DNA from 2 places in the Rhizobium atlanticum genome. Region 2 is predicted to be linked to the other one. Evidence: riboswitches for the same ligand, from Rfam matches in the RefSeq annotation. Region 2 holds a riboswitch; the other holds the start of a gene.
The links. Region 2 has a riboswitch for cobalamin ahead of bluB (5,6-dimethylbenzimidazole synthase). Riboswitches for the same ligand answer to the same signal wherever they lie in the genome.
Positions count from the first base shown of each region.

Region 1: linked by a shared signal. The riboswitch ahead of nrdH (glutaredoxin-like protein NrdH) and the one ahead of bluB (5,6-dimethylbenzimidazole synthase) in region 2 are both predicted to bind cobalamin.

Region 1 is NZ_JAQJCJ010000036.1:1,557-16,711, forward strand. Features, by position in the region: gene PH551_RS30590 (LacI family transcriptional regulator) at 1-250, shown strand, start outside; gene queC (7-cyano-7-deazaguanine synthase QueC) at 338-1,048, shown strand; gene queD (6-carboxytetrahydropterin synthase QueD) at 1,048-1,404, shown strand; gene queE (7-carboxy-7-deazaguanine synthase QueE) at 1,401-2,129, shown strand; gene PH551_RS30610 (adenylate/guanylate cyclase domain-containing protein) at 2,135-3,358, opposite strand; gene nrdF (class 1b ribonucleoside-diphosphate reductase subunit beta) at 3,459-4,433, opposite strand; gene nrdE (class 1b ribonucleoside-diphosphate reductase subunit alpha) at 4,640-6,808, opposite strand; gene nrdI (class Ib ribonucleoside-diphosphate reductase assembly flavoprotein NrdI) at 6,787-7,188, opposite strand; gene nrdH (glutaredoxin-like protein NrdH) at 7,202-7,423, opposite strand; cobalamin riboswitch at 7,686-7,909, opposite strand; gene PH551_RS30635 (heavy metal translocating P-type ATPase) at 8,120-10,357, opposite strand; gene PH551_RS30640 (MerR family transcriptional regulator) at 10,428-10,850, shown strand; gene PH551_RS30645 (TIGR03862 family flavoprotein) at 10,922-12,130, shown strand; gene msrB (peptide-methionine (R)-S-oxide reductase MsrB) at 12,161-12,646, opposite strand; gene PH551_RS30655 (helix-turn-helix domain-containing protein) at 12,855-13,814, shown strand; gene adh (aldehyde dehydrogenase) at 13,986-15,155, shown strand, end outside.
Region 2 is NZ_JAQJCJ010000010.1:213,135-228,289, forward strand. Features, by position in the region: gene PH551_RS16705 (NADP-dependent malic enzyme) at 1-448, shown strand, start outside; gene PH551_RS16710 (transporter substrate-binding domain-containing protein) at 528-1,385, opposite strand; gene PH551_RS16715 (ABC transporter ATP-binding protein) at 1,419-2,186, opposite strand; gene PH551_RS16720 (ABC transporter permease) at 2,183-2,923, opposite strand; gene PH551_RS16725 (ABC transporter permease) at 2,923-3,645, opposite strand; gene PH551_RS16730 (transporter substrate-binding domain-containing protein) at 3,727-4,581, opposite strand; gene PH551_RS16735 (M28 family peptidase) at 4,637-6,313, opposite strand; gene PH551_RS16740 (M20 family metallopeptidase) at 6,306-7,730, opposite strand; gene PH551_RS16745 (GntR family transcriptional regulator) at 7,906-8,547, shown strand; gene PH551_RS16750 (ribonuclease H family protein) at 8,720-9,247, opposite strand; gene PH551_RS16755 (DUF2865 domain-containing protein) at 9,686-10,786, shown strand; gene bluB (5,6-dimethylbenzimidazole synthase) at 10,790-11,479, opposite strand; cobalamin riboswitch at 11,522-11,707, opposite strand; gene PH551_RS16765 (3-deoxy-7-phosphoheptulonate synthase) at 12,023-13,087, shown strand; gene PH551_RS16770 (TolB family protein) at 13,084-13,911, opposite strand; gene PH551_RS16775 (NAD+ synthase) at 13,974-15,155, opposite strand, start outside.

The DNA of each region.
Region 1 (15,155 bases), on a different contig from region 2:
GGCGCTTGCCGTCATCAGCGGCATGAGCGATACCGGCCAGACGCTCGCGGCCGACTACGATATCGTCGCCAAGGAGACATCGCGCCTTCTCACTCAGTTGCAGCCGAAGGTCGATACGATCCATGAGGATCTGACGGCGGCGGGAGAGGATCTCGGCCGCATGCTGCTGCATCGCATCAACAATCCCGACGCGGAGAATTTGCAGCTTCTTCTGCCGCCGCAGATCAACTTTCCGATCGGTCAACGCTAAAACTGTTTTCATGAAGCGTGATTTGGCGTAGAAGCGCGCGTGTAATCCGGTCGCAGCCCACCCGGTCAAAACAAGGGAATCCAAAATATGAAAACCATCGTCGTCTGCTCCGGCGGACTCGACTCCGTTTCGCTTGCCCACAGGATGGCGGCGGAAGAGCAGCTTATCGGTCTCGTCTCCTTCGACTATGGCCAGCGGCATCGCAAGGAACTCGACTTTGCCGCCCGATGCGCCGCGCGCCTTGCCGTCCCCCATCATATTATCGACATCGCCGCCATCGGCGGCCATCTCAGCGGATCGGCCCTGACCGACAATGTCGAGGTTCCGGACGGCCACTACGCCGAGGAAACCATGAAGGCCACCGTGGTACCCAACCGCAATGCCATCATGCTGGCCATCGCCTTCGGCCTGGCCGCCGCGCAGAAAGCGGATGCGGTCGCCGTCGCCGTGCATGGCGGCGATCACTTCATCTATCCCGACTGCCGGCCGGGCTTTATCGATGCTTTCCAGCGCATGCAGAACGAAGCGCTGGACGGTTATGCCAGCGTCAAGCTGCTCGCACCCTATGTCAACATTTCCAAGACTGACATCGTGGCCGATGGCGCAAAACACGGCACGCCTTTCGCGGAAACCTGGTCCTGTTACAAGGGCGGCAGTCTCCATTGCGGGCGCTGTGGAACCTGCGTCGAACGTCGCGAAGCCTTCCACCTTGCCGGTGTCGCCGATCCGACGGAATACGAGGATCGCGACTTCTGGAAAGCGGCGGTGTCGCAATTTGCCGCGACGGAGGTGCGTTGATGTACCGCATCACCAAGGAATTTCATCTCTCCGCCTCGCATCAGTTGGATCATCTGCCGGCCAATCATCAATGTGCCCGGCTCCACGGTCACAACTATATCGTCGTCATCGAACTTTCTGCCGAAACCCTGAATGACGACGGCTTCGTTCGCGACTATCACGACCTCTCGCCGCTCAAAAGCTATATTGACGAGACTCTCGATCATCGACATCTGAACGACGTGTTCGGTCATTCGAAAGTCACCTCCGAGTTCCTGGCCAAGCACTTCTACGACTGGTGCAAGCAGCGCTTCCCCGAGACTTCGTCCGTCCGCGTCAGCGAAACGCCGAAGACCTGGGCGGAGTACAGGCCATGAGCGCGGAGACCATCCGCGTCAGCGAGATCTTCGGTCCGACCATACAGGGCGAAGGCGCATTGATAGGCCTGCCGACGGTATTCGTCAGGACGGGCGGTTGCGACTATCGCTGCTCCTGGTGCGATAGCCTTCACGCGGTCGATAGCGCCTTCCGGGATCAATGGATGCCGATGTCCGTAGAGTCGATCTGGCAGGAGGTCACCAGGCTTTCCGGAAGCAGACCGCTGACGGTTTCCCTTTCGGGGGGCAATCCGGCGATCCAGCCGCTGGGGCCGCTGATCGAACTCGGCCATGCCAAGGGATACCGCTTCGCGCTGGAAACCCAGGGAAGTGTCGCCCGGAACTGGTTTCGCGATCTCGATACGCTGGTCTTGAGTCCCAAGCCGCCGTCGAGCGGAATGCAGACAGACTGGGAGCAGGTCGACAATTGTCTTCGGCTGTCCGCCGGCGGACCGGAGATCGCTTTGAAAATCGTCGTCTTCGACGATGCCGATTATGCGTTCGCCCGAGAGGCGGGCGAGCGCTATCCCTATATTCCCTTGTACCTTCAGCCGGGCAACCATACACCGCCGCCCCCCGATGACGACGACGCGCGCATCGATATCGACGGCGTGATGGATCGCATGCATTGGCTTGTCGAGAAGGTGACAGTCGACCAATGGTTTGCGCCGCGCGTCCTGCCGCAACTGCACGTGCTGCTTTGGGGAAACAAGCGCCGCGTCTGAGCCCGCTATGGTTCCGGAAAAGCGAAGACATCGACAGGCTCTCCGAGCCCGCGCAACGGGAAGGTGCCGAGACTGTCCATGTCTTTGGCGCAGCCCGCCATTTCGACGAAGGCCCGCGACAAGAGCACCGGCCGCTTGACCTCCTTGGTCAGGCTTTCCAGCCTCGAGGCGACATTGACCGCCGGGCCGATGACGGTGAAATCCAGCCGGCGGCGCGAGCCGATATTGCCGTACATGACATCGCCGACATGCACACCGACGCCGTAGCGCAGCGGTTCCCGTCCCGTGCGCAGGTGCTCCTCGTTCAGCTCGGCCATCGACGCCTGCCCTTCGCGGATCGCCTGCAGCAGATCGAGGCAGGCCGTCTCCTTGGCTAGCGGGAAGATTGCCAGCAGCCCGTCTCCCATGAACTTCAGGATTTCCCCGCCATGTCGTTCGATCGGATCCGACATGGCGTCGAAATAATCGTTCAGCAGGTGGATGACGTCATCACGCGGCCAGAGATCGGAGATCGCCGTGAAATCGCGCAGATCGCAGATCATGATGGCCGCGCCGACGGTCGCGCCGCTGCCGCGGGTCGTGACACCTGACAGGATATGCTCGCTCGCGTGCGGTCCCACATAGGTCTGCAGCAGCGTGCGTGCCATGATGTTCTTCAGCCTGATCTCGCTGACCAGGGTCAGCGCCGGCAGGAGATCGCGTAGGAAATCGGTATGCTCGCCCGTAAAACCACCCGGCCGAGATGTGGAAAATGTCACGACGTGACGTTTCCCGAAAGTATGCTCGATCGGCCAGGCGATGTATTCCGTGAGGCCGTCGTCGCGCAATTCCTGAAAGAGACTATCTTCGTCGTCTTCGGCTGCACCTTCCAACTGTTTACGAAACTCCTCCGCACCCTGATGGATCGCGTTAACCGGGCTCTTCAAGAATTCCGGCGTGGTTTCGACACCATAGGCGAATGTATCGATTTTCGCTTCCGCCATGCCCTCTTTCCAAAGGATGCGGGCGCCGATCCATTGCGGATGGTTAGTCCTGAAATGCAGCGTCGCGCGCGCCACCGGCACCCCCGCTGCCAAAAGCTTTTCGCACATTGCCACCAGGATGTTGTCGATGAAGCGCTCGCCGCGCGTCTCGTTCACCAGCCAGTCGAGGATCCGCCTCCGGCGGATCGGCCAGGCGCCGTCATCCGTTTCAACGGCAGCCCCGGCGTTGTTCAAAAAAGAAGACATCGAAACCCCACTACGCCGCATCACCGACGAACACCGAATTCATTTTCCGTGAATGTGGTCGATGGCGAAGCAAATGATAAGGGGAGACTGCAATTAAGTCTCAGAAATCCCAGTCCTCGTCTTCGGTGGCCACGGCCTTGCCGATGACATAGGAGGACCCCGAGCCGGAGAAGAAGTCGTGGTTCTCGTCGGCATTCGGCGACAGCGCCGACAAGATCGCCGGATTGACCTTGCAGGCTTCGGCCGGAAACAGTGCTTCGTAGCCGAGGTTCATCAGCGCCTTGTTGGCATTGTAGTGGAGGAACTTCTTGACGTCCTCGCTCAGTCCGACTCCGTCATAGAGCGCTTCGGTATATCTCGCCTCGTTATCGTAGAGGTCGAGCAGCAGGTCGAAGGCGAAATCTTTGATCTCCTGACGGCGCTCTTCGGAAAGCCGTTCCAGCCCGCGCTGAAATTTGTAACCAATATAATAGCCGTGCACCGCCTCGTCCCGGATGATGAGCCGGATCATATCGGCCGTGTTGGTGAGTTTGGCGCGGCTCGACCAGTACATCGGCAGATAGAAGCCGGAATAGAACAGAAAACTTTCCAGGAAGACGCTGGCGACCTTCTTCTTCAAAGGGTCGCCGGAGGCATATTGCTCAATGACCAGCGCTGATTTGCGCTGAAGAAATTCATTCTCCTCGGACCAGCGATAGGCATCATCGACATCAGGCGTCGAGCACAGCGTAGAGAAGATCGAGGAATAGGAACGGGCATGCACCGCTTCCATGAAGGAGATGTTGGAAAGCACTGCCTCCTCATGCGGCGTCGCCGCATCCTCCATCAACCTGATGGAGCCGACTCCGTTCTGAATCGTGTCGAGCAGCGTCAATCCGGTGAAGACCCGAATGGTCAGCTGCTGCTCGGCCGCCGTCAGCGTCGCCCAGGAAGGGATGTCGTTCGACAGCGGCACCTTTTCCGGCAGCCAGAAATTGCCGGTGAGGCGATTCCAGACCTCGAGATCCTTGTCGTCCTCGATGCGATTCCAGTTGATGGCGCGCACGCGGCTGATTGGCGTTACGGCGATGTTCATGATGATTTGTCCTTCCAATATCTGATGGCGCTCGGAGCCCCTCACCCTGCCCTCTCCCGAGGGGAGAGGGGATGTGGCGTCCGCCGCAAATGTCTTCTCCCCATCGGGGGTCCGAAGGACGGGTCGAGACCCGTGGCTCGACCCCGGCCGGTGCCGGCAGGCGGATGAGTGGGCCATTTGCTCAAAGGCACGCGGCCGAAATCAAATCACAGCGTACAAGACACGCAGCCCTGCACTTCGGTCCCCGACAGCGCCATCTGGCGAAGGCGGATGTAGTAGATCGTCTTGATGCCCTTCTTCCAGGCGTAAATCTGCGCCCTATTGATGTCGCGTGTCGTCGCCGTATCACGGAAGAACAGGGTCAGCGACAGGCCTTGGTCGACATGCTGGGTTGCTGCCGCATAGGTGTCGATGATCTTCTCCGGCCCGATCTCGTAGGCGTCCTGATAGTAGTCGAGATTGTCATTGGTCATGAACGGCGCCGGATAATAGACGCGGCCGATCTTTCCTTCCTTGCGGATCTCGATCTTCGAGACGATCGGATGGATCGAGGAAGTCGAGTGGTTGATATAGGAGATCGAGCCCGTCGGCGGCACCGCCTGCAGGTTCTGGTTATAGAGGCCTGAGGCCATCACCGCCTTTTTCAGCGCCACCCAGTCTTGTTGTGTCGGAATATGGATGCCCGATTTGTCGAACAACGCCTGCACCTTTTCGGTCGCCGGCTTCCATTCCTGCTCGGTATATTTGTCGAAATAGTCACCTGAAGCGTATTTCGAATTCTCGAACCCCTTGAAGCTCACACCACGCTCGACCGCCAGACGATTGGAGGCACGCAGCGTGTGATAGGTCACCGCATAGAAATAGATGTTGGTGAAATCGACACCTTCCTCAGAGCCATAGAAGATGCGTTCGCGGGCGAGGTATCCGTGCAGGTTCATCTGCCCGAGGCCGATCGCATGGCTCTCGTCATTGCCTTTCTCGATCGAAGGAACCGAGGAGATATGGCTCATATCGGACACCGCTGTCAGCGCCCGGATTGAGGTCTCGATCGTCTTGCCGAAGTCGGTCGAATCCATCGCCGCAGCAATGTTCAGCGAGCCGAGATTGCAGGAAATATCCTTGCCGAGATGCTTGTAGGAAAGGTCGTCATAATAGTCGCTCGCCTCGCTCACCTGCAGGATCTCCGAGCAGAGGTTGCTCATGGAGATGCGCCCGGCAATCGGGTTCGAGCGGTTCACCGTGTCCTCGAACATGATGTAAGGGTAGCCGCTTTCGAACTGGATTTCGGCGATGACCTGGAAGAATTCGCGCGCCTTGATCTTCTTCTTCGAGATGCGGGCGTCCGCCACCATTTCCCGGTACTTCTCCGTCACCGAAATCTCGGTGAAAGGCACGCCGTAGACCCGTTGCACGTCGTAGGGCGAGAACAGGTACATGTCCTCATTGTTCTTGGCGAGTTCGAAGGTGATGTCGGGCACGACAACGCCGAGCGACAGCGTCTTGATGCGGATTTTCTCATCGGCGTTTTCACGCTTGGTGTCGAGAAAGCGCATGATATCGGGATGATGGGCGTTCAGATAAACCGCACCCGCCCCCTGCCGCGCACCGAGCTGATTGGCATAGGAGAAGCTGTCTTCCAGGAGCTTCATGACGGGGATGATGCCGGAGGACTGGTTTTCGATCTGCTTGATCGGCGCGCCCGCCTCGCGGATATTGGTCAGCGACAGGGCCACGCCGCCGCCGCGTTTCGACAACTGCAGCGCCGAATTGATCGACCGGCCGATCGATTCCATGTTGTCCTCGACGCGCAGCAGGAAACAGGAAACGAGTTCGCCGCGCTGCTTCTTGCCGGCATTGAGGAAGGTGGGCGTTGCCGGCTGGAAGCGGCCGGAAATGATCTCATCGACTATGTCGCGAGCAAGGGCCTCATCGCCGCGCGCCAAAGCCAGCGCCACCATGCAGATGCGGTCTTCGTAGCGCTCGAGATAGCGCTTTCCGTCGAAGGTCTTCAGCGTATAGCTGGTGTAATATTTGAAAGCCCCGAGGAAGGTGGGAAACCGGAATTTCCTGGCATAGGCCTGATCGAACAGGTCGCGGACGAAATTGAAGGAATACTGGTCGAGAACCTCCTGCTCGTAATAGCCCTCCGTGACGAGGTAATCGAGCTTTTCCCGAAGATTGTGAAAGAACACGGTGTTCTGGTTCACATGCTGCAGGAAATATTGCTTGGCCGCCATGCGATCCTTGTTGAGCTGGATCTTTCCCTCGTCGTCGTAGAGGTTGAGCATCGCGTTCAGTGCATGATAGTCGAGTGTTTCGGCCGCTTTCAGCGGTTTTGCGCCCGCGTCCCGCGTCAGATTTGTTCCCGTGTCCAAAATCGTCCCATCCCGTCTTTGACATTGGCGATATCCTCGGCAGTTCCCAGGAGCTCGAACCTGTAGAGGTACGGCACCTGGCACTTCTTCGAGATGACATCGCCGGCGATTCCATAGGTCTCGCCGAAATTGCTGTTGCCCGCAGCAATCACGCCGCGGATGTTGGAGCGGTTTTCCGCCTCGTTGAGGAAGCGGATCACCTGCTTGGGCACGGCCCCTTTACCGCCGTTTCCGCAATAAGTAGGCGAGATCAGCACATAGGGTTCGCGAATGTGGATGGCCTCAGCGCCGAGGGGGATGCGCGCCGCGCGCAATCCCAGCTTCTCGACGAAACGATGGGTGTTCCCGGATCGGCTGGAATAATAGACGATCAGCCCCACCGCTTTTCTCCGGTCAGGAGAGCGCGCTGATCATGTCGGGGCGGAAGCCCGCCCAATGCTGCTCGCCGGCAACGACGACCGGAACCTGCATGTAGCCCATGCCACGCACGCGATCGAGCGCTTCGGCATCCTCGGAAATATCGACGATCTCATAATCCACGCCCAGGCGATCGAGGGCGCGGTAAGTGGCCGTGCATTGGACACAGGCCGGCTTGCTGTAAACGGTAACGCTCATCATGTTCCTCGTGAAGTCAATGAATTCAGGACGCAGGACTGGGATCGGGCGCCATGCGGCGTCCGGGGAAATGCTTGATAGTGATCTGGCAAGGTTGGCGCTTTAAACGCCTGACTTGGTCCCTCGCAGGATGTGCGCGGGCGCCGGCCTTGATGCTCTCGACATGACTTCAAACCCCGAAGTGCTCATGCGGTCGTTCGGGGCAGCGCAACAGGCGCGGATCATTCCGCTGCATGCACGCGACCTTCCGGACACCCCGCCCGTGGACGTTTCATTCAAGGCAGGTCTCCTGGCTCACGGGTCGAAGCACCTGCCCAGCCTTCCCGAGGTATCATGCCCCAGTGACCCGAAATCGGACAGTTGCTCTCCGCTCACAGTTGCGGGGGCAGCTCCGGCCTTGCCCCACCCTCATGGCGAGACGCACCGTATTCCCGTCTTAGCCCACGATCCTCACGAATCGAAGGAACCTTGAACACTAGATATAGTACGCGAATCGAAATTCACGTCAACGGATGGTTTGTGCGTTGCGTTACGGCAGGTTTGAAATTACTGCGTTCCTGTGAAAAACTATGGATAATGAAGGCTTAAACAAAACGAACTGTGGAGAAGGCCTGAACGACGAGAGCCGGCCTGTAGCCGGCTCTGCGGTTTTCGATTCCGGATCGGCCCTAATCGGCGCTCCGAAGAGGAAAGGATTTATTCCTCTACGCGGAGCAGCCTGAGCGCGTTGATCGTAACCAGCACGGTGGCTCCGGTATCGGCGAGAATCGCCGGCCAGAGCCCGGTGATCCCGATGATCGTGGTCACCAGGAAGACAGCCTTCAACCCGAGTGCAATGGTGATATTCTCGAGGATATTGCGCATCGTGCGCTGCGAAAGCGCGATCATTCGCGCCACGTCACCAACGCGCCCGTGTAGCACGGCGGCATCGGCCGTCTCCAGCGCCACATCGGTGCCGCCGCCCATGGCGATACCGATGTCGGCGGCGGCGAGCGCCGGCGCGTCGTTGATGCCGTCGCCGACCTTGGCGACTATGAAGCCCTTGCGCTTCAATTCGCCGACGACCCGCTGCTTGTCCTCGGGCATCATCTCGCCCCGCCAGTCGATGCCGAGCATGCCGGCGACGGCCGCCGCCGTCCGCTTGTTGTCGCCCGTCAGCATCATCGCCTTGACCCCGGCCGATTTGAGCGCCGAGAGCCCGGCCCCGGCATCCTCGCGCGGCTCGTCGCGCATGGCGATCAGGCCGGCCGTGGCGCCATTGACGAGCAACGCCGACACGCTCTTGCCCTCATCATTGAGCCCTGCAATACGCGCCTCCTGTTCCGCGTTGAGCACCCCACGTTCGCGTGCGGCGGGCGGCGACAAGAGATCCAATGTCTCGCCGCCGACTTTGCCGGTGACACCCTTGCCCGGCAGCGCTTCCAGCTCGAAGGCGGGCGGCACGGGCACGCCGTCCTCCTTGGCGCGGACCAGGATAGCGAGCGCCAGCGGATGGCTGGAGCCCTGCTCCAGCACCGCCGCGCGTGACAGGAGCTGCGCCTCGCTCAACCCAAAGGAAAGGATGTCGGTCACCCGAGGCTTGCCTTCCGTCAGCGTGCCCGTCTTGTCGAAGGCGACCATCGTCACCTTGCCGAGCGTCTCCAGGACCGCGCCGCCCTTCATTAGCAGCCCGCGCCTCGCACCGGCCGACAGCGAAGCGGCGATCGCCGCCGGCGTCGAGATGACGAGGGCGCAAGGGCAGCCGATCAGCAGGATGGCAAGACCCTTGTAGATCCATTCACTCCACGTGCCGCCGAAGAACAGCGGCGGAACGACCGCGATCAGGGCGGCAACCACGACCACACCCGGCGTGTAGTAGCGCGAAAACCGGTCGATGAAGCGCTCCGTCGGCGCCTTCGATTCCTGCGCTTCTTCAACCAGCTTGACGACGCGGGCGATCGTATTGTCGGCAGCGGCCGCTGTGACTCGAACCCTCAGCACCGCATCGCCGTTGACCGTGCCGGCATAGACAACCGCGTCGACGCCCTTTCGCACCGGCGTACTCTCGCCCGTTACAGGCGCCTCGTCGATCGCGCTCTCGCCTGATACGATGACGCCGTCGGCAGAGATGCGATCGCCGGGGCGAACCATGATAACCGTGCCGACGGCAAGGCTTTCAGCCGGCACCTCCCGCATCTGCCCATTGTCTTCGAGCAGCGCAGTCTTCGGCACCAGGGCCGTCAGCGACTGTATGCTTTCACGCGCCTTGCCCGCCGCCACGCCTTCGAGCAACTCGCCGACGAGAAACAGGAATACGACCGTTGCCGCTTCCTCGCCCGCATTGATGATGACGGCGCCGACGGCGGCGATCGTCATCAGCATCTCGATCGAAAACGGCGTGCCGGAGAGAGCCGCCATGACGGCGCGCCGCGCGATCGGCACCAGGCCGACCAGGATGGCGACGATGAAGGCATAGGATGCGATCGCCGGCACGAGATGGCCGACGGCATAGGCGGCAATCAGCGCCGTACCCGAGAAGATGGTCAGCCGGCCCTTTTTGCTCTGCCACCAGGGACCGGCCATCGGCGCATGGTCGTGCCCATGCAGACCTTCGATTTCCTTCTCGTCATGGGCATGGCCGTGATCATGCCCGGCACGATCGTGATCTCCATGGCCATGAGCGGCATGTTCGTGATGATGGTGCGCGCGGTCTTCACGCGCGGGCGCCGCATTTCCGGCAAAGGGCGAGACGGAATAACCAAGCCCCGTCACCTTCCTCTCGACTGCCTTGAGATCGCTGCTGCCGTCATGCCGGACGGTCATGGTGCCCGTCACCACCGAGACTGAGACATCGGCAACGCCCGCTATGCGCCTGACTGCGGTATCGATCTTGCTCGCGCAGGCGGCGCAATCCATGCCGCCGACCCTGTATCGTGTCTCGCTCGTCTCAGCCATATCCGCTTCCTTGTCAAACAGAAGCATCCCTCCTACATCCTCTAGCGACTAGAGGTGCAAGAGAAAAATCATGAAAAAGATCACGATTGGCGAGGCGGCCCGCCGGAGCGGCGTCAAAGTGCCGACGGTGCGCTATTACGAGAGCATCGGCCTGCTTGCGGCCCCGAGCCGCAGCGAAGGCAACCAGCGATCCTTCGAACCTGCCGACATCAGCCGCCTTGCTTTCATCCGCCACGCGCGCGAGCTCGGTTTCGAGATCGAGGCAATCCGCACACTGCTCACGCTGCAGGATGATCCGAACCAGTCCTGCGCCTCGGCCGACGCCATCGCCAAGGCTCGCCTCGTTGAGGTTGAGCAGCGCATCCGCAGCCTGATGGCTTTGAAGGCCGAGCTGGAAATGATGGTGGAGGGCTGCGGCCACGGCCGCGTCGACCAGTGCCGCGTCATCGAGATTCTCGCCGACCATGGTCAATGCACGCATTCTCACCATTGACGAACCTGCACCCTTGCAGGTGAGCAGCGGCCGCGCCAAAACTGCGCCGGAAGGAATCGGGCGAAGACATCATGAGCCAGAAACGGATTGCGATCATCGGTGGCGGCCCCACGGGTCTTGCGGCTGCCGAGCTGCTTTCGCTCTCCGGCCATGCTGTGGCAATCTACGACGCCATGCCGACCTTCGCCCGCAAGTTCCTGCTGGCCGGCAAATCGGGCCTCAACATCACCCATTCCGAGGATTATGCCCGTTTCGTTACGCGCTTCGGAACGGCTTCAGCCCGTCTGCGTCCCGCTCTCGACACCTTTACTCCCGGTGATATCAGGGATTGGGCCGCAGGGCTCGGCACCGAGACCTTCGTCGGCTCCTCCGGCCGGGTTTTCCCCAAGGTGATGAAGGCTTCTCCTTTGCTGCGTGCCTGGCTCAAGCGGCTTGAAGAGCGGGGTGTTGCGTTGCGCACCCGCCATCGCTGGACCGGCCTTGTCGAAGACGGTTACGTTTTCGAAACGCCGGAAGGGCGTAGCATCGTCCATTGCGACGCCGCCCTGCTGGCGCTTGGCGGCGCAAGTTGGCCGCGCCTTGGCTCGGATGCCGCCTGGCTGCCCTGGTTGGCCGAGAGGGGCGTCGAGATCGCTGCTTTCCGGCCCGCCAATTGTGGCTTCGTCGTCGACTGGAGCGCCGGCTTCAGCGCGCGTTTCGCCGGCGAGCCCGTCAAGTCGGTCACCGCCACATCCGAAGCCGGCACCTTTCCCGGCGAGTTCGTCATCACCGGCAGCGGCATCGAAGGCAGCTTGGTCTACGCCCATGCGGCCAGCCTCCGCGACCGGCTGCTGCACCACGGCAGCGCTACTCTGACGCTCGACCTCGCCCCGGGCCGGACGATCGAAAGGCTGGCGCGCGATTTGACGCGGCAGGACACCAGGTCGAGCTTTTCAAACCGCCTGCGCAAGGGTGCCGGGCTTGAAGGCGTCAAGGCGGCATTGCTGCGCGAGCTCGCGCGGGACCGCGACCGAGCCGATCCCGAACGTCTCGCCGGCGTGATCAAGGCTCTGCCGGTACCGGTTCTCGATACAAAGCCGATTGCCGAGGCGATCTCCTCTGCAGGTGGCATCCGCTGGACCAGCATCGACGAAGACTTCATGCTGAAGGCGCTGCCCGGCACCTTCGTCGCCGGTGAGATGCTCGACTGGGAGGCGCCGACCGGCGGCTATCTCCTCACCGCCTGTCTGGCGACCGGCCGTGCAGCTGGGCGCGGCATCGAGGCTTGGTTGCGGCGCTAGAACAGAATCGGGACAACAGCTGTTCCCCGATCAGGCCGAGGCCGGATGAAACGTCAAGGCAAGACCGTTCATGCAGTAGCGAAGCCCGGTCGGTTTCGGGCCGTCATCAAAGACATGACCGAGATGGCCGCCGCAACGGCTGCAATGCACAGCGGTCCGCGTCATGCCTAAGCCGGTGTCGCGCTCCGTGCCGACGGCGTCTTTAAGAGGCGCCCAGAAGCTCGGCCAGCCGGTGCCGCTGTCGAATTTGGTCGCCGAAGAAAACAGGTTCTGGTCGCAGCCGGCGCAGGCGAACCTGCCGTTCCGCTCCTCGTGCAGCAAGACGCTGGTGAAGGGAGACTCCGTCCCCGCCTGGCGCAGGACGGCATACTGATCCGGCGTCAGCAGCTTGCGCCATTCCGCCTCGCTGTGCGTCACCGCGAAGGTCTCGCCGGCGATCGCCTCACCGATCAGGCCCAAGCGAACTGCCATCGCTCCGAAAGCGGCGCCCATCAGCAACAATCGTCTGTTCAACATGGTCGGTTCTCCTCGCCGGCAAACTTCGTTTCTGCACAGAACTTCGGACGGGAGCAGTCTTTTGTTACACGAAGACGGCACGAACACCGAAATGTGAATTCAGTCCTTTCGTCGGGAAGAGTCGGGGATTGAGGACCGCCAAGTGCGGGCTGATTGCAAACCCGCGGCTTTTCCACCAGACTGCGCTGAATTTCGGTGGGAGGAGCCGATGCACGAACACTCTGCACATGCCGAGCACGTCTACACGTCGGCCCAACGCGACTCCGCCGCCGCCAGTTCTCCGGTGGTCGCCTCCTGGCGGCGGTGCATGACGATGCACCAGCTCGCACCCGAGGACGAACGGGCGCCGCTGCGCCTGACCGACGAGGAGTTCCGGCGCGCCCGCGAGCAGTCCGGGCAGCTGATTGCCAGCGCGACGGAAGAGCTCGATCGTCTCTTCAGCACCGTCGGCAAGGCCGGCTGTTGCTTGCTTCTGACGGACAGGAACGGCATTGCGCTGGAGCGCCGCGGGGCTGCCGGCGACGACAAGGAATTTCACGAACTCGGCCTCTGGACCGGCTCAATCTGGACCGAGGCGAGCATCGGCACCAACGGCATCGGCACGGCGCTCGCCGATGAACGCGCCGTCGCCATTTTCCGCGATCAGCATTTCTTCTGCGCAAATACCAGCCTCAGCTGCACGACGGCGCCGATCCGCGATCACCGTGGCCGGTTGGCCGCGGCGCTTGATATCTCTACCTGCCGCAACGACGTAAACGAGATGACCTTGGCGATCCTGACGCAGACCGTGCGCGATGCGGCCATGCGCATTGAACTCAATCTCTTTCGTTCGGCCTTTGCAGGCGCCCGTTTCCTGATGGTCCCGAGCCCCGCCAATTCCGCCGCCGCTCTGCTCGCTGTCGACCGGCACGACCTCGTGCTCGGCGCAACCCGCGCCGCCCGCATCGCGCTGCAACTGGACGACAGGCGGATCGCCACCGGCATCCCTGCCGCCGATGCCCTGCATGAGGCTGGGGTCTCGCAGCAGGAGGAGATCATCGAAGCCGAAAAGGCAGCCTTGCTGCGCGCGCTGTCGCGCACTAGCGGTAACGTTTCGCAGGCAGCCTCAGCACTCGGGATCAGTCGCGCCACTCTGCACCGAAAGATGAAGAAGTTCGACCTACACTGAGCACGCCTACGAAGGTTCCATCGACATGCGGTAATCACGACACGATCCTGTCGCATCCCTGCGACAGTGTGCACTGCGATATGGATGACATGCTCTGTTCCGGCCGCTGAAACATGCGCATTTTCCTCGCACTGGTTCGCTTGGGAACCTGGACCATCAAGGGAGGATGACATGCTTCATCAGAAAATCGTAGAATCGCCATTCAAGCTGAAATACGGCAACTATATCGGCGGCGAATGGCGCGAGCCGGTCGAAGGCAGATACTTTGAAAACGTGACCCCGGTCACAGGCGGCAAACTCTGCGACATCCCACGCTCCGATGAAAAAGACATCAATCTCGCGCTCGACGCGGCCCATGCGGCCAAGGAAAAATGGGGCCGGACGTCCGCCGCCGAGCGCTCCAATATCCTCATGAAGATCGCCCAGCGCATGGAAGACAAGCTGGAACTGCTTGCCCAGGCAGAGACCTGGGACAATGGTAAGCCGATCCGCGAAACCATGGCGGCCGACATTCCGCTGGCGATCGACCACTTCCGCTACTTCGCCTCTTGCATCCGCGCCCAGGAAGGTTCGATCGGCGAGATCGACCATGATACCGTCGCCTATCACTTCCACGAGCCGCTCGGCGTCGTCGGCCAGATCATTCCCTGGAACTTCCCGATCCTCATGGCGACGTGGAAGCTGGCGCCGGCACTTGCCGCCGGCAACTGCGTCGTGCTGAAGCCGGCCGAACAGACCCCCGCTTCGATCCTGCTCTGGGCCGAACTCGTCGGCGACGTCCTGCCGCCCGGCGTGCTCAACATCGTCAATGGCTTCGGTATCGAGGCCGGCAAGCCGCTCGCGACCAGTCCCCGCATCGCCAAGATCGCCTTTACCGGCGAAACGACGACCGGCCGGCTGATCATGCAATATGCCAGCCAGAACCTCATTCCGGTCACTCTGGAACTCGGCGGCAAGTCGCCGAACATCTTCTTCGCCGATGTGATGGCCGACGACGACAATTTCCTCGACAAGGCGCTCGAGGGCTTTGCGATGTTCGCCCTCAACCAGGGCGAAGTCTGCACCTGTCCCAGCCGCGCCCTCGTCCAGGAATCGATCTACGACCGCTTCATGGAAAAGGCGGTCAAACGCGTCGAGGCGATCAAACAGGGCAACCCGCTCGATCCGGAAACGATGATCGGCGCCCAGGCATCGACGGAGCAGCTTGAGAAGATCCTCGCCTATCTCGACATCGGTAAGCAGGAAGGCGCCCAGGTTCTGGCCGGCGGCTCGCGCAACGATCTCGGCGGCGAATTGGCGAACGGCTATTACGTCAAGCCGACGATCTTCAAGGGCCACAAC
Region 2 (15,155 bases):
CGCAGAGGCGACTGTCATGGCTGCCGAGGAAATCCGCCGCTTCGGCATCACCCCGCGCGCCGCCCTCGTCTCGCATTCCAACTTCGGCTCACGCGAATCCGAAAGCGCCACGAAAATGCGCAATGCCCTGCAGCTCGTGCGCGATGCTGCCCCGGATCTCGAAGTCGACGGCGAAATGCACGGCGAGAGCGCGATCACCGAAGCGCTGCGCAAGCGCGTCATGCCGCACACCACGCTGCACGACGAGGCAAACCTGCTCGTCTTCCCCAACCTCGACGCCGCCAACATCACGCTCGGTGTGGTCAAGTCGATGACCGACGGCCTGCATGTTGGCCCGATTCTGCTCGGCGCCGCCATGCCCGCGCACATCCTCGCGCCCTCTGTCACCTCGCGCGGCGTCGTCAACATGGCAGCGCTCGCCGTCGTCGAGGCATCGCAGCCGGCATAAGCCGGCATTGCGACCAGGAGATTCACGGATAACCAACACTCGCCGAGATATTTCGCAAGTGCTGGCATCCAGCCGCGTTTTACCTCGGCGTTACGTCGAAGCCGAACCACTTCTGCGATAGCTTGACGATCGTGCCGTCTGCCTTGGCTGCTGCGATCGCATCGTTGAACATAGCTTTGAGTTTCGTATCCTCCTTACGCAGACCAACTGAGCTGCCTCGGCCGAGCATGCCGCCCTGGAAACGAGGGCCAGTGACGATCAAATCCTCGTTGCCCGGCTTTGCCGCCGCTGTCGAAAGATATGCCATGGAGGCCATGACGAGGTCGACGCGACCGGCCTTAAGATCGAGATCGTGCTGTTCGGTCGTCTTGTACTCACGGACATCAACGACGCCCTTCAAATATTTGTCGAGGAAGGTCGCGGCGATCGATGCAGTCTGCACGCCGATTGTCTTACCCTTGAGCAACGGCTCGATCTGCTTCAGCGCGGCCACAGTGCCGGCCTCATCGGTGGCGAGCGAAAATACCTCGCCCTTCAAAGGCAGATTGGCAAGCGGGGAGTCTTTCAATGTCGCAAAGGTCTGACCCGTCGTGCCGTAGGAATCGCTGAAGGCAATGACCTCCTCGCGCTTGGCGGTTGCAGACATCCCCGAAATGATTGCGTCGAACTTTCCAGCGTTGAGAGCCGGGATCATGCCGTCAAAAGGCTGGATCACGGTCGTGCATTCGACCTTCATATGAGCGCAAAAATACTTGATCAGCTCGATTTCGTACCCGTCAAGGCTACCGTCTGCCTTGGTGAAGTTCCACGGCCGAAACGCTCCCTCGGTCGCAATCGTCACATGCGTCCAGTTCTTCTCCTCGGCGCGTGCCGCCGTCGAAACGGCTAAGCTGGCGACCATAGTGATCGCGGCCATGATTGCGGTCAGGTATTTCATACCGAGTTCCCCTTCTTGATTGAGCTTGATGAACTATTGATTGATGAACTGGCGGAAGCGCTCCGACTTCGAATTCGAGAAGACATCCTGAGGTTTGCCCTCTTCCTCGACCACGCCCTTGTGTAAAAAGACGACGCGGCTGGAAACGTCGCGCGCAAATCCCATCTCATGTGTGACGACCAGCATGGTGCGTCCTTCTTCCGCCAAGGCGCGCATGACGCGTAGGACCTCTCCTACAAGCTCCGGGTCGAGCGCCGATGTCGGTTCATCGAAGAGCATCACCTTTGGATGCATAGCGAGGGCGCGGGCAATGGCGGCGCGCTGCTGCTGACCGCCGGAAAGATGAGCGGGATAGAAATTGCGTTTATCGGCGATGCCGACTTTGGCCAGCAACGCTTCAGCTTCGTCGATGCATTCGGCGCGTGAACGCCGCTGAACATGGATCGGTGCCTCGATAAGGTTTTCGAGGACCGTCTTGTGAGACCAGAGATTGAAACTCTGGAACACCATTCCGAGCCGAGAGCGGATACGATCGACCTGCTTTCGATCCGCCGGGCGATGCACACCGCCGGCGTTGCGCTGCATCGAGATCGTTTCGCCGGCGACAGTCACTTCACCCGAATCCGGCGTTTCCAGCAGATTAATGCAACGCAGGAACGTCGATTTCCCGGAACCCGACGAGCCGACAATGGAAACGACATCGCCTTCCAGGGCATCAAGCGAGATGCCCCTGATGACCTGGAGAGGTCCGAAGCTCTTGTGCATGTCGCGCACGCTGAGTGCGATTGGTGTGGCCGTCATCGATGCTCTCCTGCAGGGGTCGCTATGGTGCTGCTCTCTCGGCTGACGGGAACGGGAGCGCACAAATGCGGGCTAAGTCTGTACTCGGCGAATTGAATGAGACGCGTCAGCAAGAAATTGAGGGCGAGGTAGATGGCCCCGGAGACAACGAAGACCTCGATTGCCCGGTAGGTCTCGGAGATGATCTTGGCGGCGACTCCGGTTACCTCCATCAGCGTAATGATCGAGGCAAGTGACGTCGCCTTGACCATCGATATCATCTCGTTGCCGTATCCGGGCAATGCCTGCCGGATTGCCAGCGGCAGGACGATCCGGCGAAACATGAGGAAGCGATGCATGCCGCAAGCGCGGGCAGCCTCAACTTGCCCGTGCGGTACCGAGAGCAGGCCGCCGCGAATGATCTCGCTGGCGTAGGCGGCTGTATTCAAGGTCAGCGCCAGCACCGCGCACCAGTAAGGATCGCGGAGAAACGGCCAGAAGGCGCTGTGCCGCACGGCTGGAAACTGGCCGAGACCGTAATAGATAAGAAATATCTGCACCAACAGGGGCGTGCCGCGGAAGATGAAGACATAGAGCCGCGCGAACCAATCGAGCGCGGCAACGCCGGAGAGGCGGGCAAGCGCCAGCAACAGGGCCAGAATGGCACCAAGGCAGATCGATGTCACGGCAAGCTCGATCGTCAGCGGAATTGCGGCGACCAGGCTCACAAATGTTTCGTTGAGAAACTGCCAATCCATCATCCGCTCCTCCCCACGCCGCGCGACAGGCGCCGCTCCGCCTGCTGGAGAAGGATGCTCGAAACTGTCGAGATCATCAGATAGATCGCGCCGGCCATCAGGTAGAAATCGAATGGCAGCCCGGTCGATCCAGCGCCGACCTGCGCCTGGCGCAGGAGTTCGGCAACACCGGTGATCGATACCAGTGCCGACTCCTTCAGGACGACCTGCCAGACATTACCGAGACCGGGAAGCGCGTGACGCAGGGTCAGCGGCGCAACGATCCGCCGCAGGCGAAGCCAGCGCGGCATGCCGCAGGCAATAGCCGCCTCGATCTCACCCGGATGGACCGCCCTGAATCCACCTCGCAGCACTTCCGTGAACTGAGCGCCGGAGGTGACGCCAACGGCGAGGGAGCCGGCAAGAAAGCCCGGAAAGCCGAGGAAACCTTCGGCGCCGAAAAGCCGGCCGACCGCCGTAACCACGGCGCTGCCGCCGAAATAGAAGAGGTAGATGACCAGCAGATCGGGAATGCCCCGCAGCACCGTCGTATAAGCATCGGCGGCCGCGCGAGCAAAACCGTTGCCGGCAATCTTGGCCCATGCCCCAAGCGTCCCGATACAGGCGCCGACGGCATAGCCGGCGACTGCAACAAGGATGGTCATCCACGCTCCGGCCAGAAGAGCATGGCCCCAGCCATCCGCACCGAAGCCGGCAAGCTCAAAAAAACCCGGCTGGCTCATGATGCTGCTCCGGAAGAGCATGTTTTTACAGCAACTGACATTGTCATAGCCTCTGCTGAGCATGATGCGCTGAAAAGGCGCTTAACGAGCGTCAAAGGTCGGTGTCAGGTCGATCTTGCTCCATTTTTCCGAGAGCTGCCTGATCGTGCCATCGTTGGCGGCTTGCCTGATTGCGTCATCAAATTTGGCCTTCAGATCGGTCTCGCCCTTGCGCATGCCGAGTGCGACTTCGGTAGCCAACATCGCGCCTTTCACCAGCGGGCCGGACATCATCAGATCGTCATTGCCGGGCTTGCCGAGCACGGAGGTTTCATAAACGCCGCTATCGAAACCTGCATCGATGCGCCCGGCCTTCAGATCGAGATCGCGCTCGCCGGAATTCTTGTAGGCGCGCACTGTTACGTCGGATCCGAAATAGGCGTTGATCAACTGCTCCTGGCTGGTCGACTGGACCACGCCGACCGTCTTGCCTTTGAGGGCTTCGCCGATTGCGGCCATCACCGGATCTGCCTTGGACTTGTCGTTCAAATTCAGCCGCTCGCCGGCCATCGGCAGAGGGGACACCGGCCCGTCCTTCAGAAGCAGGAAGCTCGCGACCCCGCTCGCGTAGGGCACGGTGAAATCGACCACCTGCTTCCGCTTCTCGTTAATGCCGAGAGTCATCACCAGATCGAATTTTCCAGCATTGAGGCTCGGGATCATCGCATTCCAATCGCCTGCGATGAGTTCGCAGTCGGCTTTGGCGCGTTTGCACAGGTCATTGATGAGGTCGACGTCGAAGCCGGCCAGCTTGCCGCTGGAATCCATGAGGTTCCAGGGCGGGAAAGCCCCTTCGATGCCGACCTTGACATGCGTCCAGTCCTTGGCGCCGGCAGCGAATGAAGTCAGGAAGGCAATGGCGCCGAACAAAACGGCAGGCAATTTTCTATTTTTCATTTTCTGTTCCCCTTTCGGCGGCCAAAGGCCACCTGTCAGTTCTGCTATGGCTGCGTCAGTCCTCCAGGGCCGCACGCAAAGCCGCATTGGCTTCCCTCAGTCCATGGATCAGGCGATTTCTCGTCTGGCGCGCATGAACAGCGTAGAAAGGTATGTCCGGCGATCCGACGGGCTGCGCGGCCAGCGCCCGCAGCCCCTCAAGTGACGGCCAGGCGGGGTGCGGGAGGGCGGAATCATGGTGAAAGCGCTCGCCGCTCGTATAATTCAGCGGCACGAGATGGCGGCCGGCGCGCATCAGCGATGCGTTGACGCGCGCCGTCTTTGCAGAAGACGGGTCCTTCATCTCCATGACCGCCTTCGCGCTGATGCCCAACTCGTCAATTGCTTTTGCGAGGGCCGAGATGTCGATACGACCGGAAAGCTCAGCATGCAGTCGCGCAACCTCGTGGCTGAGAGCGTGTGCGTAGACGGAATAGTCAAGTGGCAGGACGGGCGAGGTCAGCAGGCGCCAAAGTGTTTCCAGCACGATTCGCGTATCCCGGCTCAGATTGTCGGGATCGATGTGCTCTGCCGTGTCGTGCGGCGTGTGCCACCACCAACCGAGCGCCGTCAGCGTCTTGACGGGGCCTGGCGGCTGATGACTGAGGCTGCCGAACATCGAGGGGATGCCGACACCCCAGAATGAATGATCCGCCGCTCTGCCATGCCGCCTGCCCGCATGCCTTTGTCCGGTGACGTCCTCGATCACCTCAAGAGCCAGCGGCTTCAACTCGTCGATGACACCGGAATTGGTGAGGACGGTTGCGCCCTCGCCGCCCGTGGAGTCGACATTGACATGCACGGCGCAGCGGCAATCGAGCTCGTCGAAAAATTCATCCGCATACCAGGCCGAGCCGGAATAGCGACCGTGCGAATGGCCTGACCAGAAGCAGATGCGCAGGCCGCGTCGCCAATCACCCGCATGAAGGGCAAGCAAGCGTGCCGCCTCAAGCATGGACGCGTTCGCGCCGCCATTGTCCATGACGCCGAAGTGCCAGGTGTCATGATGGCCCGAAAACAGTACGAACGGTTTGTCCTCGCCTGCCGGCTGAAGCTCTGCAACAAGCAGCGGCGTCCGGCGCCAGCCGGTGTCGACCTCTGCAGTGAGCGTCGCACGGACCTTCTGGCCGCGCGCGAGCCTGTCGCGCAGGCGCACTCCATCTTCCCGCGCGATGGTGCAGATCACTGTTGTCGGCAGATGGGCGCGCGTGTGTTGCGACGGACTGCCCCAGACCGGCGACACGCACATTTCGTAGAGATGCTCATTCGGGCTGACATGGATTTCGCCGAGGGCGCCGGCCGCGCTCGCCAACGCGGCGACTTCCTCCGTCGCAATCCCGTCGACCAGGACGATCTTGCCGGCCAAGTCCTTGCCGACGAAATCGGCTTCCTTGCCGTCGCCGACATATTCAAGGTCTCCGCTGATGCCCGCTGCAGCCGTCGAAACCGACATCGAATGGGTAATGCAACGGAGGTCTTCGCCTTCGACCCCGACCTTCGCCGGGCCGGGCAGGCTGATGAATGCATCATGTGACAGCAGCTGCGTTCCGTATCCGTAGCTCTCCATCTGCGCCTGAAGATAATGAAAGCTCTCGAGCTCCTCCGGCGCTCCGGACAATTTCACCCGACGGGCAAACTCGCGGATATGCGCCATCAGGCGTTCACGGTCGGGCAGCAGGTCGGGGTTAGGCATCAGCCTTCTCCGGCAATGGCGGCTTAACGTCATCAGGTATCGGATTGACAAAAGGCGTACGCTCCAGACGCGCCCTGTGATCGGCCTTGGCAGCTTCGATCAATGCGGGGTTACCGATGAGATCGGCGGCCGTGCTCGCCATTACCTTGGCGGCGTGTTCGGTTCCCTTGTGGGCAGCCGGCAGTTTCCCTTGCGCAACCAGTTGCCAGGAGTGTCCGGGCGTACCGACAGCGTAGGTAGCCCCTCGCATCTGCACGGTCGGCACCACCCAGCTGACCGTCCCGACATCGGTGGAGCCGACCAGAGTGCCGTCACCGGCATTCAACGGAAAAATCTCCTCACAGAGCGGCTGGTCGTCGTTCGGTTTCAGCCCGAAACGACCATAGGACGCGGCGATATCCTCTGCGTTGAAGGTCTGCTGGAACTTGCGGGCCGTTTCTCGGTCGGCATCATCAAACACTGGTGGGCCAAGCCGCTGCAGATGGGCGAACATGCACTCCTCGAGTGGTGTATTGCCAACGAGATTGGCATCCCCGCTGACAATTTCACTCCGGACCGTCGTCTCGGTCATCAGGGCAGCACCTTCGGCAACTTTCTTGACGCGGGCAACCAGAGACAGGAGTTCCGGCAAGGTCCGAGCACGGACGAGATAGCGTACCGTCGCGCGTTCCTGCACGACGTTAGGCGCTCCACCGCCCGCGTCAGTGATGGCATAGTGGATACGCGCAGTGGAAGGCATGTGCTCGCGCATATAATTGACGCCTACATTCATCAGTTCCACTGCATCGAGAGCGCTGCGGCCGAGATGCGGCGTCGCGGAAGCATGCGACGCCCGCCCCGAAAAATGGAAGTTGATCTCATTGCAGGCGAGCGAGATGGGATTGTTGACCCCGGCAAAGGCTGCCGGATGCCAGGAGATCGCGATATCCACGTCGTCGAAAACGCCGGCGCGCACCATGAAACCCTTCGAAGAGCCGCCTTCCTCCGCGGGGCAGCCATAATAGCGCACCCTTCCCGTCAAGCCGCTTTCGGCAAGGAAATCCTTGACCGCAGCGGCAGCGAGCATGGATCCGGCGCCCAGCATATTATGGCCGCAGCCGTGACCATTGCCCCCGTCGACCAAGGGCCGCTGCTCGGCAATACCGGCCTCCTGGCTCAATCCCGGCAGCGCATCGAACTCGCCAAGGATTGCGATGACCGGGCCACCCTCGCCCGCCTCTCCCATAACCGCCGTCGGCAACCCGGCAATGCCGCGCTCGACACGAAAGCCCTCTCTCTCCAGCATGCGGGCGTGCTCTTCGGCAGATTGATGTTCGAGGTAATTGGTCTCTGGAATATCCCAGATGCGGTCACTCAACTCGAAGAACGCCGCGCGCTTTCTCTCGACGATTTCCCAGACCGCATCGGAGTTCTGCATGGATTTACAACCCGCCTCATATAATGGTAATCAAATTGGCGCCAATTTTATGCTCCAATTAAATCGGGCACGCAAGTCATGAGCTGGAATATTTTTCGACGCTGTCAATCGGCCTCGTTGTTGGCCGGGGGAGAGCTATGATAGTCATCGCCGAAATCGGGCTGGGGAGAATTGCATGAATTCGCTGGAAAGCGGAGCGACGGCGCAAGCACAAGAGCCGCAAACCTCCGATGTGACCGAACTGATTCTCCAGGATATCCTTGCCGGCCGTCTCCCGCCCGGAACCTGGCTGAAGCAGATCGATCTCGAAAGGCGGTATAACTGTACGCGACCCGAGGTCCGCAGAGCTCTCGACAGATTGGTGCAGAAGCGACTGGTGGAGCATGTCCCCAATCGTGGTTACCACGTCCATGAGCAAGACGGGCGCCGTGCCCGGGAGGTCAGCGACATTCGCGTCATCCTCGAAGTCGCCGTCAGCGACCGCATCGTCGCGAATGCGAGCGAGGCAGATATTGCGAAGTTGCGGGTTCTGGCTTCACGCTTCGACGATCTGGTGCTGAACGGCACCACGCTCGAACTTTACGAAGCCAATCTCGCCTTCCACCGCCATCTGCTTGCTCTCGCCGGCAACCAGGAACTCGTGGAGCTGATCACGGAAATTCGCCAGCGGACATCCTCCGCGCCGGTGTCGCAGTGGCGAACGCGCGCCCGCATCGAGCAATCCGGCCGCGAACATCAGCAGATGGTCGATGCGATAGAGCGACGCGATACCGATGGTCTGATGGAGCTGACGCGCAGGCACATTCTTCAAGCCTGATCGGCCTCGATGACGCCGTTAGCTGATGCTGAAACTTGGACATAACCGGAAATGGCTGAAGGGTGCATTTATGCCATCTCTGGCGGCGGCCTCGCGCCCTGATGCAATGGCGCCGCGTGGAGTTTTGACGCCGTGCCATCCCAGGCATCCGCAGCCAGTGGATATCCCCATATCACGTGCCCCGTATCGACAGCCGTCCTCCATCCGCAAGCTCATCCGCGCGTTCGTTGCCTGATATGCCGGAATGGCCCTTGCACCAGGCAATGGTTACGAGGGCGTTCCGGGATAGCTGAAGATCGACCGCTTTCCAGAGTTCCGCATTAGCGATCGCCCGGCTGCGGGCGTTCCCATTCGGATTGTTTTTCTTCCAGCCGTTATTCTTCCAAATGTGCCGCCTGTCGTTGCAGCCTTTGACGGCATAGATCGAATCCGACCAGATGGTCGCGGCTTCGCCCGTTGCTTCGCTATTGATCCACATGACTGCCTGCAAGACGGCGGTCAATTCCATCGAATTATTGGCGGAATCACGCACACCGCCGAAGCTGGACGCGATTTCCACAGAATCGCGATAGGCGACAAAGGCCCAGCCTCCGTGCCCGGAACCGGGGTCATAACAACCATCCACGAAGACGTGGAGACCGTGGTGGGCTGTCGGGGCCGTCGTTATAGGGGAGCTTAGCTCCTTGCAAATGCCTGCCATTTTCGCCTTCGCTGCGCCCCCGTCCTGGCCTGCGCGATTTGCGACGGCCACCCGAAGCCGACATTGGAATTGCACGTTCCCTCGTGTCAACTATTGACGACGGTGGCACCGGAAGCGCCGACTGGCGATGGGAAACTGTGAGGGGCAGCGCCATGAACAATCCGTCCTGCAGGCCGGCCCCGCCCATGTTACGCCACTGAGCCATGCCTGGTATCGGTTTGCTTTCTGCGGGACGTCCCATGAGCTTCTCATACCAGATGAGCGCCTCGTCGAAGTTCTACTTACCTAACGGAAGATTACCCACATCTTCTGGCTAAAATCTCGAAAATGCGCTAGGAATTGATCCAAGCTTATTAAGAGAAACACGTTAAGAGACAAGGTACGGCGGATGGACGCCACCTTTGACCGATCGACACTTTCTCATTCCCGGACGACGCCGTGAAACGCCGAAATCTGTCTCTTGCTCTTATGCTTGCGCTGGCATCACCGGCCGCCGCACAGACCAGCGCTATTTGCAACGACTTGCGCGGTCGCCTTGCCGACCTGCCACGATCGATCGGTAGCAATAACGGGCCGGAAGCGCGCCAATATGCAAATGCCATGGCCGAGCAGAACCTCGAGCTGCGCAAGGTCCGCAACGATCTGCGCAATAATGGATGCACTTCTGGCAGCATGGTCGTGATTGGCAGTGACAACGCCGGTTTTTGCGCCGAACTCTCTGACGCCGAAGCCCGGATGATCGACAATATCCGTTATCTCCAGGAGCGCCGCGACGAGCTGCGCAACCAGGGCGACGGCACTGACGACGCGCGCCGAGAATTGACGGCGGCACTCGAACGCAACGGCTGCAACAGCGACAATTTCTATGCCCCGACCGAGCGTAGCGCAGACGACCCCGCCCCGAGTGCCGAGGAACAGGCAATGCGCACCGATACCTTCATTCCGCTCGGCGGCGGTGAAGAGACCGATCTGCGTTACGGCCTGCCGAGGGCCGAAATGTTTTCACCGATCAGCACCATCTGCGTGCGCAGCTGCGACGGTGGCTTCTTCCCGATCAGCTCAAATACCACTTCGGTGGATTTCGGCCGCGATGCCCAGACCTGCGCCAAGATGTGCCCCGGCATTGAAACCGAGCTCTTCTATCGCGACGTGACCAGCACCGACTCCTCGAACATGATCTCGGTCGCAACGGGCGCGCCCTATAGCGCCATGAAGAACGCTTTTGTCTACAAGAACCGCGCGCCTGGCGAGAAAAATTCCTGCGCCTGCAATCTCACCGCCTATTACGAGGAGATGCGCGACAAGCAGGCCCTGAGCGAACCGCCGCAGCAGGGCTCGATCACGACGGTCCGCACTAAACCGCCGACGAAAGATACTGCGGCAGCATCAGCCCCGCCGCAGCCATCCGTTCCCGAACGTCCCTACGACCCCACGCAGAACAAGGTTCGTCAGGTCGGCCCGCAATTCCTTGCCGGCGACCAGGGCTCGATCGACCTTGCCAATCCGGCGACGCCGGGCCCGCAACCACAGCAGCAGTAATTGCTACGGGTCGTTGCGTCCCCATCCGTCGTGGAAAACAAGTTCCTCGAGCGGCAGCCGCTGCCGCCAACCTTTGACCGAAAGTTCCGGTTCGTCATAAAGGCGGTCGACAAAGCCGGCGCAGAGCCAGGCGACCACCTCGATATGCTCCGGTATGCCGAGAATTGTTTTCAGGTCGCCTTCACGAAAGATGCTGACCCAGCCGATGCCGACCCCTTCGGCGCGGGCGGCAAGCCAGAGATTCTGGATAGCGCAAACGGTCGAATAGGAATCCATCCGCGGATTGTGCGTCCGCCCCAGCACGACGCTGCCGCCGCGGGTGGGATCGCATGTCACGCATATGCCGAGCGGCGCCTCGACGATGCCTTCCAGCTTCAGGGAGCGATAGGTCTGCCGGCGTTCGCCCTCGAACATCAGTGCCGCCTCCTCATTCGCATTCGCAAAGGCATCCCTTACGCGTGCTCGCACGGCTTCGCTTTTCACCAGGACGAAATTCCACGGCTGCATGAAGCCGACCGAAGGCGCATGATGGGCGGCAGTCAAGAGCCGTGCCACGACATCGTCGGGCAAGGGATCGGGCAGGAACTGGCTGCGCACGTCACGCCGCGTCATGATCGCGTGATACACGGCTTCGCGCTCGGCCGGCGAAAAACCGGATGCCGCCGAAAGGGCATCCGCATCAAAGGGTCGCATCGTCAAATCCCCAACAACGCAACCGCCCGCCGTCCGCGCGGGTTGGGTCTATCTCGCCAGGCCGGTCTTCTGACTTGGCTTCATCCATCTGCCGCAGCCTTCCCGGCAAAGCCAGTGGCGTGATGAAGCGGTAGACGTCGGCCTTACAGCGTTGGGCACGTTCCGGCCTTGCACCGGATTCCCGATTCTCCCGCCTCGAGGGCGGGCACCTGACGGCGCATCTATTTCAGGAAACGGGTGCTCTGACAAGTGAGGCGGAACGGACCTGAAACCTCCGCCGCAGGGATTGATCCAGGGGCGGATCGCCAGCTGCCTCTCCAACGGTGAAGCTCGCAAATTTTGCGTGACAATAGGCGATCGGGACGATACATACCCGGCATGTCCACGACTTCAATTTACGCCTCGCGATTTTATTCGTACCGCTGCTTCCAGCGGATGCGGGTCCGTGCGTAACTGAATTCGACGCGACGACAACCCGAACAGCCGCTAGTCTACCTGGCGGCTTTTCTGTTCCGCACGGTATGACCAAACAGGAGCCATGCCGTGCCCGACACCATCGATGATCTGCGTATTCTCGAGATCACCCCGCTGACCAGACCCGCCGATATCATCGCTGAAATTCCCCGAACCGCTTCAGTCAGCGAGACGGTGACCAGCAACCGCAATGCCATCCACCAGATTCTCAAGGGTGAAGACGACCGCCTGATCGTCGTCATCGGCCCCTGCTCCATCCACGATCCCGTTGCTGCACGCGAATATGCCGCGCGGCTGGCCGAGCAGCGACAGCGCTTCTCCAGTGATCTGGAAATCGTCATGCGCGTCTATTTCGAAAAGCCCCGCACCACAGTCGGCTGGAAGGGCTTGATGAACGACCCGCATCTCGATGGCAGCTACCGTATCGAGGAAGGGCTGAGAATTGCCAGGCGCCTGCTGCTCGACGTCAACGCGATGGGCCTTCCGGCGGGTGTCGAATTCCTCGAGACGATCACACCGCAATACATTGCCGATCTCGTCAGCTGGGGTGCGATCGGCGCGCGCACGACCGAGAGCCAGATCCATCGCCAGCTCGCCTCCGGCCTCTCCTGCCCGATCGGCTTCAAGAACGGCACCGACGGCGGCGCTCGCGTCGCGATCGACGCGATCCTGGCCGCTTCGCAGCCGCACCACTTCCCGGCCGTCACCAAGGACGGACAGGCGGCAATCGCTTCGACGAAGGGGAATGAAGACTGCCACATCATTCTGCGCGGCGGCAAGCGGCCGAATTATGAGGCGGCCGATGTCGGAGCCGTCGCAGCGGAATGCCTGAAAGTCGGGGTCACCCCGCGCATCCTCATCGACGCCAGCCATGCCAACAGCAGCAAAGATCCGATGAACCAGCCACGGGTTGTCAAGGACGTCGCCGGACAGATCTCCGCGGGCAATCACCACATCAAGGGCATGATGATCGAAAGCAACCTCGTTGCCGGCCGCCAGGATCTCGTTCCCGGCAAGCCGCTGGTCTACGGCCAGTCCATCACCGATGGCTGCATTGACTGGGATATGTCGGTGAGTGTGCTGGAAGATCTGGCGGACGCCGCTCGCAGGCGGCGCCGAGCGGCAGCGGCTTAAGCCGCCGGAAAATACCTGACATAAGCAAACTCGTCACCATCCGGCGACCAGCAGGGCACGTTGATCGTGCCCTGCCCGCCGAAAAGCTCGAACAGCGTCTTAAGGTTGCCGCCGTCCATATCCATCAGCCGCAGCCGCACGTCGAGATCGCGCGGATGGTCGAAGACCGAAGGATCGTAGGACAGGATCAGCACCTTGTCGTTTTTGGGCGATGGATGGGGAAACCAGTTCCCCTGATTGTCCGACGTCACCTGTTCGAGGCCTGTGCCATCCGGATGGATGCGCCAGATCTGCATCAGCCCGGTGCGGCTGGAATTGAAATAGATCCATTGGCCGTCGGCGGAATAATCCGGCCCGTCGTTGCGGCCTTCGCCATGCGTCAGCCGCGTCTCGACGCCGCCGTCGACTGAGATCGTATAAATGTCGAAAAGATCGTCGCGAATGCCGCAATAGGCGAGCTGGCGGCCATCCGGTGACCAGCCATGCCAATAGGACGGCTGGTTTTGCGTGATGAGCCGCGGCGTGCCGCCTTCGACCGGCAGGATGTAGATCGTCGACTTGCCGAATTCCGTCTTGTCCGAGATGACGATCTCAGTGCCATCAGGCGAAATGCCGTGATCATTGTTGCAATTGACGGCAAAGCCCGTATCGACCTTCACCACCTCGCCGCCATCGAGCGGCAGCCGGAAGAGCAGCCCGTCGCCGTTCAGCAGGAGATAGGAGCCATCGGCTGAGAAATTCGGCGCTTCCACCAGCCTGTCCGTCTGCCAGACCTCGCGAGCCCTGCCCGTCCCGACATTGTAGATCTCGACCGAGCTGCGCATGTTGCCTCCCTGATATGTCGCTTGCGTCAGCGATCCCGATTGCGTCAGCGATCACGATCACGTCAGCGATCCCGGAACCGGTTGGTGATCGGGTAGCGTCGGTCGCGGCCGAAGTTCTTCTTCGTGATCTTAACGCCCGGCGCCGATTGCCGGCGCTTATATTCGGCAAGATAGAGCAGGTGCTCGACGCGGTGGACGGTGGCGACGTCATGGCCGCGCGCGACGATCTCCTCGACCGCCATTTCCTTCTCCACCAGGCATTCGAGAATATCGTCGAGGACGGGATAGGGCGGCAGCGAATCCTGGTCCTTCTGGTCCGGGCGAAGCTCGGCCGAGGGTGCCTTGTCGATGATATTCTGCGGGATCACCTCGCCCGACGGCCCGAGCGCAGTCGGCGGCACATTCTCGTTGCGCCAGCGCGCCAGCGCATAGACCTGCATCTTGTAAAGATCCTTGATCGGATTGAAGCCGCCATTCATGTCGCCATAGAGCGTGGCGTAACCAACCGACATTTCCGACTTGTTGCCCGTCGTCACCACCATCGCGCCGAACTTGTTGGAAATCGCCATGAGGATGACGCCGCGCGCGCGGCTCTGCAAATTCTCCTCGGTGATTCCGCTCTCAGTTCCCTCGAAGAGGTTGGACAGCGCGCTGCTGAAGCCGGTTACTGGCTGCTCGATCGGTACGATGTCATAGCGGCAGCCGAGCGCCTTGGCACAGGCGGCTGCATCCTTCAGTGAATCTTCCGAGGTGTAACGATAGGGCAGCATGACCGTTCGCACCCGCTCCTCTCCGAGAGCATCGACCGCGATCGCTGTGCAGATCGCCGAGTCGATGCCGCCGGAAAGGCCGAGAACGACGGTTTTGAAACCGTTTTTGTTGACGTAGTCGCGGAAGCCGAGCAGGCAAGCGCGATAATCGGCCTCCTCGCCCTCTGGGATACGCGCCATCGGCCCTTCGGCGCAGCGCCAGCCGGCTTCCCCACGTTTCCACGTCGTCACAGCAAGTGCCGTCTCGAACTGGCTCATCTGGAAGGCGAGCGATTTGTCGGCATTGAAGGCGAAGCTCGCCCCGTCGAACACGAGCTCGTCCTGCCCTCCGAGCTGGGCGGCATAGATCAGCGGCAGGCCGGTCTCGATCACCTGCTTCAGTACCACCTGGTGACGGATATCGACCTTGCCGCGATAATAGGGAGACCCGTTCGGGGACAGCAGGATCTCCGCCCCGCTTTCGGCCAGCGTCTC